Regions from separate parts of the Kineococcus esterisolvens genome, predicted to be linked through region 3. Evidence: riboswitches for the same ligand, from Rfam matches in the RefSeq annotation. Region 3 holds a riboswitch; each other region holds the start of a gene.
What was found. A riboswitch is a leader RNA that binds a small molecule or an ion and turns the genes downstream of it on or off. The one in region 3 is predicted to bind S-adenosylmethionine.
Positions count from the first base shown of each region.

Region 1: linked by a shared signal. The riboswitch ahead of ACRYR8_RS01875 (MFS transporter) and the one ahead of ACRYR8_RS00505 (sulfurtransferase) in region 3 are both predicted to bind S-adenosylmethionine.
Region 2: linked by a shared signal. The riboswitch ahead of ACRYR8_RS18605 (MetQ/NlpA family ABC transporter substrate-binding protein) and the one ahead of ACRYR8_RS00505 (sulfurtransferase) in region 3 are both predicted to bind S-adenosylmethionine.

Region 1 covers NZ_JBJLRI010000003.1:16,372-19,636, reverse strand. Annotated here, with positions in the region: gene ACRYR8_RS01885 (electron transfer flavoprotein subunit beta/FixA family protein) at 1-410, shown strand, start outside; gene ACRYR8_RS01880 (electron transfer flavoprotein subunit alpha/FixB family protein) at 407-1,378, shown strand; SAM riboswitch class I at 1,426-1,514, shown strand; gene ACRYR8_RS01875 (MFS transporter) at 1,520-2,869, shown strand; gene ACRYR8_RS01870 (LLM class flavin-dependent oxidoreductase) at 2,866-3,265, shown strand, end outside.
Region 2 covers NZ_JBJLRI010000082.1:11,689-14,953, reverse strand. Annotated here, with positions in the region: gene ACRYR8_RS18610 (methionine ABC transporter ATP-binding protein) at 1-827, opposite strand, end outside; gene ACRYR8_RS18605 (MetQ/NlpA family ABC transporter substrate-binding protein) at 829-1,773, opposite strand; SAM riboswitch class IV at 1,966-2,075, opposite strand; gene ACRYR8_RS18600 (FecCD family ABC transporter permease) at 2,269-3,265, shown strand, end outside.
Region 3 covers NZ_JBJLRI010000001.1:110,340-113,604, forward strand. Annotated here, with positions in the region: gene cobA (uroporphyrinogen-III C-methyltransferase) at 1-971, shown strand, start outside; gene ACRYR8_RS00505 (sulfurtransferase) at 1,073-1,981, opposite strand; SAM riboswitch class I at 2,324-2,417, opposite strand; gene ACRYR8_RS00510 (FxLYD domain-containing protein) at 2,504-3,136, opposite strand.

The DNA.
Region 1 (3,265 bases), on a different contig from region 3:
TCACCTCGCTGGTGCCCGCGGCCCTGGCCGCGCTGCTGGACTGGCCGCAGCTCACCCTCGCCGACGAGATCACCGTCGAGGGCGGCACCGTGCGGGTGCGCCGGGAGACCTCCACCGACGTCGAGGTGCTCAGCGCCCCCGCGCCGGCGGTGCTGTCGGTGACCGACCAGGCGTTCCGCGCCCGCTTCCCCGACTTCAGGGGCATCCTCGCCGCGCGCAAGAAGCCGGTCGCGGTGCTCTCGCTGGCCGACCTCGGCGTCGACCCCGCCACCGTCGGGCTCGACGGCTCCGCCACGCGCGTCCTGGAGGCCGCACCGCGCCCCGAGCGCGGCGACCGCGTGCTGGTGACCGGCGGCGCCGAGACGGTGCCGGCCCTCGTGGACTACCTGGTGCGGAAGGGTTTCGCGTGAACCTCCTCGTCCTGCTCGACCACGGCGACGGGCGGCTGCGCCCCACCGCCCTGGAGCTGCTGACCCTGGCCCGCGACGTGCCGGGCGCGCGGGTGCACGCCGTGTGGGTCGGCGCGGCCCCGGGCGAGGAGGCGCGCGCCGCCGTCGCCGCGCACGGTGCCGCCGTGCTGCACCACGTCCTCGTCGAGGGTGCCGACGACCGCCTCACCGCCTCCGTCGTGGACGCCCTCGAGGCCGTGCGCGCCGAGGTGGACGCCCCGCTGCTGCTGGTCGCGTCCACCTTCGAGGGCAAGGAGGTCGCCGCCCGCCTGGCCGGGCGCACCGGCGCGGGCGTCGTCACCGGCGCCGGTGCCCTCGAGCTCGGCGCCGACGGCCGCTTCGTCGCCGGCAAGACCGTCCTGGCCGGCACCTGGACCACCCGCTGCGCCGTCACCGCCCCCTTCGGGGTCGTGGCGCTGGCCCCGAACGCCGTGCAGGCCGCCCCGGTGGACGGCGCCGGTGCCCTGGACGTCGTGGAGCACCGCGTGGCCGCCTCCGCCGCGGCCCGCGCGGTCACCGTCCACTCCCGCGAGCCCCGGCCCACCTCCGACCGCCCGGCGCTGGCCGAGGCGGAGGTCGTCGTCGTCGGCGGTCGCGGCGTGGAGGGCGACTTCTCGCTCGTGGAGGAGCTCGCCGACGTCCTCGGCGGCGCCGTGGGCGCCACCCGCGTGGCCACCGACGAGGGCTGGATCGGGCACGAGGCCCAGGTCGGGCAGACCGGCGTCACCATCAGCCCGCGCCTGTACGTCGGCGCGGGCGTCTCCGGCGCGGTGCACCACCGCGGCGGGATGGCCGCCTCGGTGACCGTCGTGGCCGTCAACAGCGACCCCGACGCGCCGATCTTCGAGTTCGCCGACTACGGGATCGTCGGCGACCTCACCGAGGTCCTGCCCGCGCTGAGCGACGAGATCCGCCGCCGCCGCTCCTGAACCGCGCTGGTTTGCGCGCGGGCGTCGTCGTGCCCTAGGTTTCCGGACGACCATCCAGAGCGGCCGAGAGACCTGGCTCGACGACGCCGCAGCAACCACCCCTCGGGGAAGGTGCTTCCGCCAGGACCGATGGGAGTCCCGGTGAGCTCTGCCCGTGTCCTCGTGCCCTCGAACGTCGACGAGCGCGTCCTGCGCCGTCGCGCTGCGCTCGGCAGCTTCGTCGGCACCACGATCGAGTGGTACGACTACTACCTCTACGGCACGGCGGCCGCCCTGGTGTTCGCCCCGCTGTTCTTCCCGCAGGTCGACGGCGCCGTGGGCGTCATCGCCGCCTTCGCCACCTACGCGGTGGGTTTCGTGGCGCGGCCGCTGGGCGGTGCGGTCGCCGGGCACCTCGGGGACCGTCTGGGGCGCAAGAAGGTCCTGGTCGCCTCCCTGCTGCTGATGGGCGCCTCGACGGCCCTCATCGGCCTGCTGCCCACGTACGCCTCGATCGGCGTCGCGGCACCCGTGCTCCTCGTGACCGCCCGCCTGCTGCAGGGGTTCTCCGCCGGCGGCGAGTGGGGCGGCGCGGTGCTGCTGGCGGTCGAGCACGCCCCGCCGGGACGCCGCGGCCTGTTCGGGGCCGTGCCGCAGATGGGGTCGGCGGCCGGGATGGTGCTGGCGAGCGGGGGTTTCTGGCTGACCCGGACCCTCACCACGCCCGAGCAGTTCCTGTCCTGGGGCTGGCGGGTGCCGTTCCTGGCCAGCGCCGTGCTCGTCGTCGTCGGCCTGGTCATCCGCCTGAAGGTGGCCGACTCGCCGGTGTTCGCCGAGTTGCGGCGCGAGGGCGCCGTCGCCCGCCGCCCGGTCGTCGACGTGCTGCGCGAGGACGCCCGGGGCGTGCTGCTGACCACCGGGATGCGGCTGGGCCAGAACGGCGGGTACGTCCTGTACACGGTGTTCGCCCTGAACTACCTCACCGAGCAGGTCCGCGACGACGGCGGGGACGTCGGCCTGCTCGCCGTGCTCGTCGCCTCGGTGCTGAGCCTGGCCGCCACTCCGCTGTGGGGACTGGCCTCCGACCGGTTCGGCCGCCGCCCGGTGTACCTGTTCGGCGCGGTGCTCACCGCGGTCTTCACGGTGCCGGCGTTCTGGCTGCTGGACACCGGCTCGACGTTGCTGATCGTCGGCGCCGTCGTCGTCGCCGTCAACCTCGGCCACGACAGCATGTACGGCTCGCAGGGCGCGTTCTTCGCCGAGCAGTTCCCCGCCCGCACCCGCTACAGCGGCGCCTCGCTGGGTTACTCCATCGGCGCGGTCCTCGGTGGTGGGCTGACCCCGCTGATCGCCGCGTCGCTGCTGGCCCTGGGCGGCGGCTCGCCCTGGCTGGTCGCCGGGTACCTCAGCCTGCTGGCGGTGCTGACCGCCCTCTCGGCCGCCGCGTCCCCGGAGACCGCCCACCGCCCCCTGGACGCCACCGTCCCGACCCCGGAGAACTCCACCCCGTGAGCACCGCACCGCTGCGCTTGAACGCCTTCGCCATGGCCTGCGTCGGCCACCAGGCCGCCGGGTTGTGGGCGCGTCCGGAGGACCGCAGCGCCGAGTACCGCACCCTCCGGTACTGGACCGACCTGGCGCAGCTGCTGGAGCGCGGGGGTTTCGACGCGCTGTTCCTGGCCGACGTCCTGGGCGTGTACGACGTGCACGGCGGCTCGCGCGACGCGGCGGTGCGCGCCGCCGCGCAGGTCCCCGTCAACGACCCCCTCATGGCGGTCTCGGCGATGGCGGCGGTCACCGGGCAGCTGGGTTTCGGGCTCACCGTCACCACGACGTACGAGCAGCCCTACGCCCTGGCCCGCCGGCTGACGACCCTTGACCACCTCACGGGTGGCCGGGTCGCGTGGA
Region 2 (3,265 bases), on a different contig from region 3:
TCGGTGATCCGCACGGTGACGAGGCGACCGGAGTGGTGGTCGCGCAGGCGCGCCAGCTGCTCGGGGGTGGGCCGGTCGTGCAGGACGCTGCGCACGAACCGCTGCGCCGGCGGGGTCTGCGGGTCGGAGAACACGTCGTAGACGTCGCCGACCTCGACGACGCGGCCGGCTTCCATGACCGCCACCCGGTCGGCGATCTGCCGCACCGCGTCCATCTCGTGGGTGATGACGACGATCGTCACGCCCAGCTCGCGGTTGACCCGCCGCAGCAGCGAGAGGACCTCGGTGGTGGTCTCCGGGTCCAGCGCGCTGGTGGCCTCGTCGGCCAGCAGCAGCGGCGGGTTCGTCGCGAGCGCGCGGGCGATGCCGACGCGCTGCTTCTGCCCGCCGGACAGCTGCTCCGGGTGGGCGTGGGCGCGTTCCAGCAGGCCGACGAAGTCCAGCAGCTCCGCCACCCGCGCCTCGCGCTGCGCCTTGTCCACGCCGGCCACCTTCAGCGGGTAGGCGACGTTCCCGGCGACGGTGCGGGAGCGGAACAGGTTGAACTGCTGAAAGATCATGCCGATCTCCCGGCGCGCGGCCCGCAACTGCTTCTCGGGCAGTCGCGTCAGCTCCCGCCCGGCGACGGTGACCGTCCCGGACGTGGGCGCCTCCAGGGCGTTCACCAGCCGCACGAGCGTGGACTTGCCGGCCCCGGAGTACCCGATGACGGCGAGGACCTCGCCGGCGTGCACGTCGAGGCTGACGTCGTCGACGGCGGTGACGACCTTCCCGGAGCGCTCGTACCGCTTGGTGACGCCCTGCAGGCGCACGATGGGGTCGGCCATCTCAGCCCTGCGCCGCCCGCGCGTCCTCCTCGACGTCCACCAGCTGCTCCTGCAGGGTGGCGGCGTCGACGTCGCGGACGACGGCCTGCGGGTAGCTCTTGACGAACTCCTCCTGCACGGCGGGGTCGTGGATGAGCTCGGCGAGGTCGAGGTAGGTCTGGTTCCCGGTGTCCTCGGCGCGGGAGACGAAGAGGTTCACGTAGGGCACGGCGGACTCGCTCTCCGGGTCGTCCTGGTGGACGACGGCGTCGACCGGCAGTCCGGCGCTGGTGGCGTAGTTGTTGTTCACCACGGCGCCGGCCACGGAACCGCTCTGCAGGGCACCGGCGGTCTGGGAGGCGTCCAGCGGGACGACCTCGACCGTGGAGGTCTCCACGTCCGCGACGGTGGAGAACGCGGAGCCGCCACCGGCCAGGGTCAGCAGGCCGGCGTCCTGGAGAACGAGCAGCGCGCGCGCCTCGTTGATCGCGTCGTCGGGGATGGCGATCTTCGCGCCCTGCGGGAACTGCGACGGGTCGTCGTGCTCGGTGGAGTACAGCGGCAGCGGGTACACGGCGGTGGAGCCGACGGGCTGCAGGTCGTCGCCCGCGGTGACGTTGTAGTTCGCGAGGTACTGGGTGTGCTGGAACTGGTTGAGGTCGACCTCGCCCTGGCTCAGCGCCGGGTTCGGCAGGCTGTAGTCGGAGAAGTTCACCAGCTCGACGTCGACGCCGAGGCGCTCCTGCGCCAGGTCGACGTAGGTGTTCCAGTACGGCTCGGCCTGGTCGGTCACGCCGATGCGGACGGTCTCGCCGCCGGCGGCGGTGGTGGTGGTGTCCTCACCGGTGTTGCGCACGACGAGCGCGATGACGACGGCGACGACCACGACGACGGCGGCGCCGATGAGGATCGGCAGCTTGCTGCGCTGCGGCTTGTCGGGCAGGGCGGGCGGGGTGGCGCTGGACACGACGGGCTCCTCGTGAGGGGTGGTGCGGGATCGGTCCGCCGCCGGCACCCGGACGGGCGGGCGGCGTGGGCGGGGCGGTCAGCCGCGGGTGGCGGCGCCGCCCCGGGGACACGAGGGGGACGTGGCGCGCGGGCTCACGACGGGTTGCCTCCTGCTCGGCCAGGCCGTTCCCGCCACCTCCGTGACGGCACGGCCACACGCTTGCGGGACGCTCCGTCCCGCCGGGCTTTCACCTGGAGCACCCCACCGCGGACGAGGGTTGCCGGTCAGCCAGCCAGGGCTTGTCGCTGACGCTCGATGCCGGGAGCAATGGTAACGAGGTGCCGGATCGGAGGTCAAAACGTGTCCGGTCCCTTCCGGTCCCTTCCGGTCCCTTCCGGTCGTGCCCGGTCGTGCCCGCTTGCCCGCCGTCCGCGGGGACCGGTACGGCCACCGGGGCTTGTCGCGAGTAAGTTGCAACAAGCCCCACCGGTCGACGCCCGCAGGAGGTCCCCCGTGCCGGCAACCGGTGCACCGGCCCGATCGTCCCCCCCGCTGCCGCGCGACCCGCTGGGCCGCCGCGCGCGGGGGCGGCGCGGCGCCGTCGCACTCACCGCGCTCGCCGCGCTGACCGTCGCCGCCGCGCTGGCGGGCGCGGCCGTGGGCGCGGCGGCCGTCGAGCCCGCCGACGTCCTGCGCGTGGTGGCCCACCACCTGCCCGGGACCCGCTCCCCGGCAGTGGTGCCCGACCCGGTCGTGGAGGCCGTCGTGTGGGACGTGCGGCTGCCGCGGGTGCTGCTGGGCCTGGCCGTGGGCGCCGGGCTGGCGGTGTGCGGGGCGGCCCTGCAGGCCATGGTGCGCAACCCGCTGGCCGACCCGCAGCTGCTGGGCGTCAGCTCCGGCGCCTCCACGGGCGCCGCGGCGGCGCTGCTGCTGGGCGCCGGCGCCGGCTGGGGCGAGCACGCGCTGTCCGGCAGCGCCTTCACCGGTGCGCTGGCCGCCTCGGTGCTCGTGTACGCCGTGGCGCGCAGCGCGGGGCAGGTCACCTCGGCCCGGCTGCTGCTGTCGGGCGTCGCGGTCGGCTACGCACTGCACGCGGCCACCAGCTTCCTCGTCTTCGCCTCCGGATCGGCCGAGGGCGCCCGCTCGGTGGTGTTCTGGCTGCTGGGCTCGCTGGGCCTGGCCGCGTGGGGCGCGCCCCTGGCGGCCGTGCTCGTCGTGGTCGCCGCCACCGTCACCCTGCTCACCGCGTGGGGGCCGCGGCTGGACGCCCTCGCGATGGGCGACGAGACCGCGCGCGGCCTGGGCGTGTCCCCCGCGGCGTTCCGCACGGTGCTGCTGGCCGTGGTCTCGCTGTGCGTGGGGGTGCTGGTGGCCGCCTCCGGGACGATCGGCTTCGTCGGCCTGGTGGTGCCGCACGTGGCCCGGCGCCTGGTGGGCGGCGCGCACCGCTGGTCGGTGCCCGCCGCCGCCCTGCTGGGCGCGGCGTTCCTCGTGGCCGCCGACCTGCTGG
Region 3 (3,265 bases):
ACGCCGCCACCGGCGACCCGCGCGAGGACGCCGCCGCCGCCTCGCTGGCCGAGGCGCGGCGGCTGTGGTGCGTGCAGGCGGGGACCCCCGGCGCGGGTACCGCCGCCGAACCGGCCGTCGTGCGCCGCGACGACGTCGTGGTCTCGGTGAGCGCGGGCGCGGACACCGGACGGGCCAGGGCGCTGGCCGTCCACCTCGGGCAGCGGATCGACTCGGGCGCGGCACCGCTGCGCCGGCACCGCCGCACCCGCGGACGCGTCGTGCTCGTCGGCGGCGGCCCCGGCGAGCCGGAGCTGCTCACCCTGCGGGGACGGCGCCGCCTGGCGGAGGCCGACGTGGTGGTGGTGGACCGCCTCGCCCCCACCGCCGTCCTCGCCGAGCTCGACCCGGACGTCGAGGTCGTCGACGTGGGCAAGACCTCCGGGAACCACCCGGTGCCGCAGGAGGAGATCAACCGGGTCCTGGTGGACGCCGCCCTGGCCGGGCGCACCGTCGTGCGCCTGAAGGGCGGCGACCCCTACGTGCTGGGCCGCGGCGGCGAGGAGGTGCTGGCCTGCCGCGCCGCCGGCGTCGACGTCGAGGTGGTGCCAGGCGTCACCAGCGCCTTCGCGGTGCCCGCCGCGGCGGGGATCCCCGTGACGCACCGCGGGGCTGCGCGCTGCGTCACGGTCCTGTCCGGCCACGAGGACCTCGACGGCGACGACCTGGGCGCGCTCGCCCGCCTCGCCGGGACCCTCGTGGTCCTCATGGGCGTCGCGGCGCTGGACCGGCTCGCCGCCGACCTGCTGGCCGCCGGCCGCGACCCGGCGACCCCGGTCGCCGTCGTGCAGGACGGCTGGAGCCCCCACCAGCGCACCACCACCGCACCGCTGGCCGACATCGCCCGGGTGGCCCGCGAGGCCGGCGTGCGGGCACCGGCCGTCGTCGTCGTCGGCGAGGTCGTCACGGCGCTGGGACCCACCGGGCCCTGAGCGTTCCCGAGCCGCCCCGGACGCGGGAGGACGGCCCCTGCGGGGTCCGGCGGCACGAGGCCGCGGGACCCGCAGGGGCCGTCGCGGGGTTCCCGGAGGGCTCAGCGCTCGCCGGGCTCGGGACCCACGACGATGGGCGCGCGCACCGCGTTGCCCCACTCCGTCCAACTGCCGTCGTAGTTGCGGACGTCCTCCAGCCCCAGCAGGTGCGTCAGCACGAACCACGTGTGGCTGGACCGCTCACCGATGCGGCAGTAGGTGATGGTCTGCGTGGTGGGGGTCAGGCCCGCACCGGCGAAGTAGATCTCCTCCAGCGCCGCGCGGTCCTTGAAGGTGCCGTCCTCGGCGGCCGCCTTCGCCCACGGAACGCTCGCCGCGCCGGCGATGTGACCGCCGCGCAGCGTGCCCTCCTGCGGGTAGTCGGGCATGTGGGTGCGCTCGCCCGTGTACTCCGGCGCCGAGCGCACGTCCACGAGGCCGCCACGGTGCTCGCGCACGTCGGGCGCGAACGCCCGCACGCGACTGTCGTCGCGCTCCACCACGGGGTACTCGGTGCGCTGGCGCTGCGGCACCTCGGTGGTCAGCTCACGTCCCTCGGCGGCCCACTTGGCGCGACCGCCGTCCAGCAGCCGCACGTCCTCGTGGCCGAACAGGGTGAACACCCACAGCGCGTACGCGGCCCACCAGTTGCTCTTGTCGCCGTACAGCACGATGGTGTCGTCGCGGCTGATCCCCTTGGCGGAGAGCAGTTCCGCGAACGCCGCGCCGTCCAGGTAGTCGCGGGTCACCGGGTCGTTGAGCTCGGTGTGCCAGTCCACCTTCACCGCGCCGGGAACGTGACCGGTCTCGTACAGCAGGACGTCCTCGTCGCTCTCGACGACGACCAGGCCCTCCCGGCCCAGGTTCTCGGCGAGCCAGGCGGTGCTCACCAGCTTCTCCGGGTGGGCGTAACCGGCGAACTTCTCGTCGGTGGTGTCGGCGGGCACCGCGGTGGACGTGGGGGTCGACATGCGTTCTCTCTCCAGGGCGTGACGTGGGGCTTCCGGCCGCCGTGCAGCGGCCGGGCGGGTGGGGGTGCTCCCGCCGGAGCGGCCTCGTGGAGGCCGTCGGCCGGGGCACCGGCGGGCGGGGGGGGGGGGGGGGGGGGGGGGGGGCCCCGCGGCCGGGCGGCGGGGGGGCGCGCGGCGGGCCGGGCCCGGGGGGGGGGGGGCCCCCGCCGCCGCCCCCCCGCCCCCCCCCGCGGTCCGGCCGGGTTCCGCAGCGGTCAGCGACAGGCCGCGGAACCGCGCCGGCACAGGTCGATGTGCCGGCGGGAGTGCAGTTCGGTGGTGCGGTCCTGAGTCATGCCGTGCCCTCCATCGGTCCTGGCGGAAGCACCCACGCCCTGCGGGAGGGGGGTTGCTGCGGCGTCGTCGAGCCAGGTCTCTCGGCCGCTCTGGATGGTCGTGGGCCACACCGTGCCCGTTGCGCAGGCACGCTGTCAACCTCCTCGTGCTCCGACCCGGCGGAGCGACCCGCCGCTCCCGCGGTGCTCAACCGGCGGCGCTCACGTCCTGCGTCACCTCGAGGACCCGGCAGGCCACCGCCCCGGTGACCCCGCTGCCCCGCACCGCGACCGTGACGGTCTGCCCCGGGGCGAGGCCCGCCACGTCGGTGCGCCCCTCCCCGAGGGTGGCGTCGGCGGCGTCCACCCACTCCACCGCGACCGACAGGCTGCGCGTGCGTTCCGCGGTGCCGGTGACCGACACGGTCGCGGTGGCCGTCCCGGACGCGCCCGCCTCGCCGCAGGAGAGCACCTCGACGCCCTCGGGGGACCCGGAGGGGCGCGTGCCCGCCGCTCCCCCGGCGACCGGCCCCGCCGTCCCCCCGGGGGGCTCCTGCGCCTGCTGGACCACGTCCCCGCGTGCCTCGACCGTGACGGCCACCACCGCGGCGACGGCGCCCGCGGACAGCACCAGCCCCGCACGGGCCGCCCGGGAGGTGCGCGCGCGCCGCAGGGCAGCGGCGGCGACGAGGAGGCCCAGCACCGCCAGGACCAGGGCGAGCACGTGCAGCCGCGGCACGAACGCGACCAGGGCACCCGCCACGGCCAGGACCACGGAGGCCAGGGCGGCGCCGCGCGCGCGGCCGTCGGTGGGTGGTGCCGATCGCGGGGTCGTGGTCACGGTGCGTCCCGGGGCTCGTCGTCGTGCTCCTGGCCCTCCCAGGGTAGGCACTGCGGCGACGGACACCACCCGGGCGGGCGGGAGTGCGGGGAACGACGGAGGGGCTGGTCCCTCACGGGACCAGCCCCT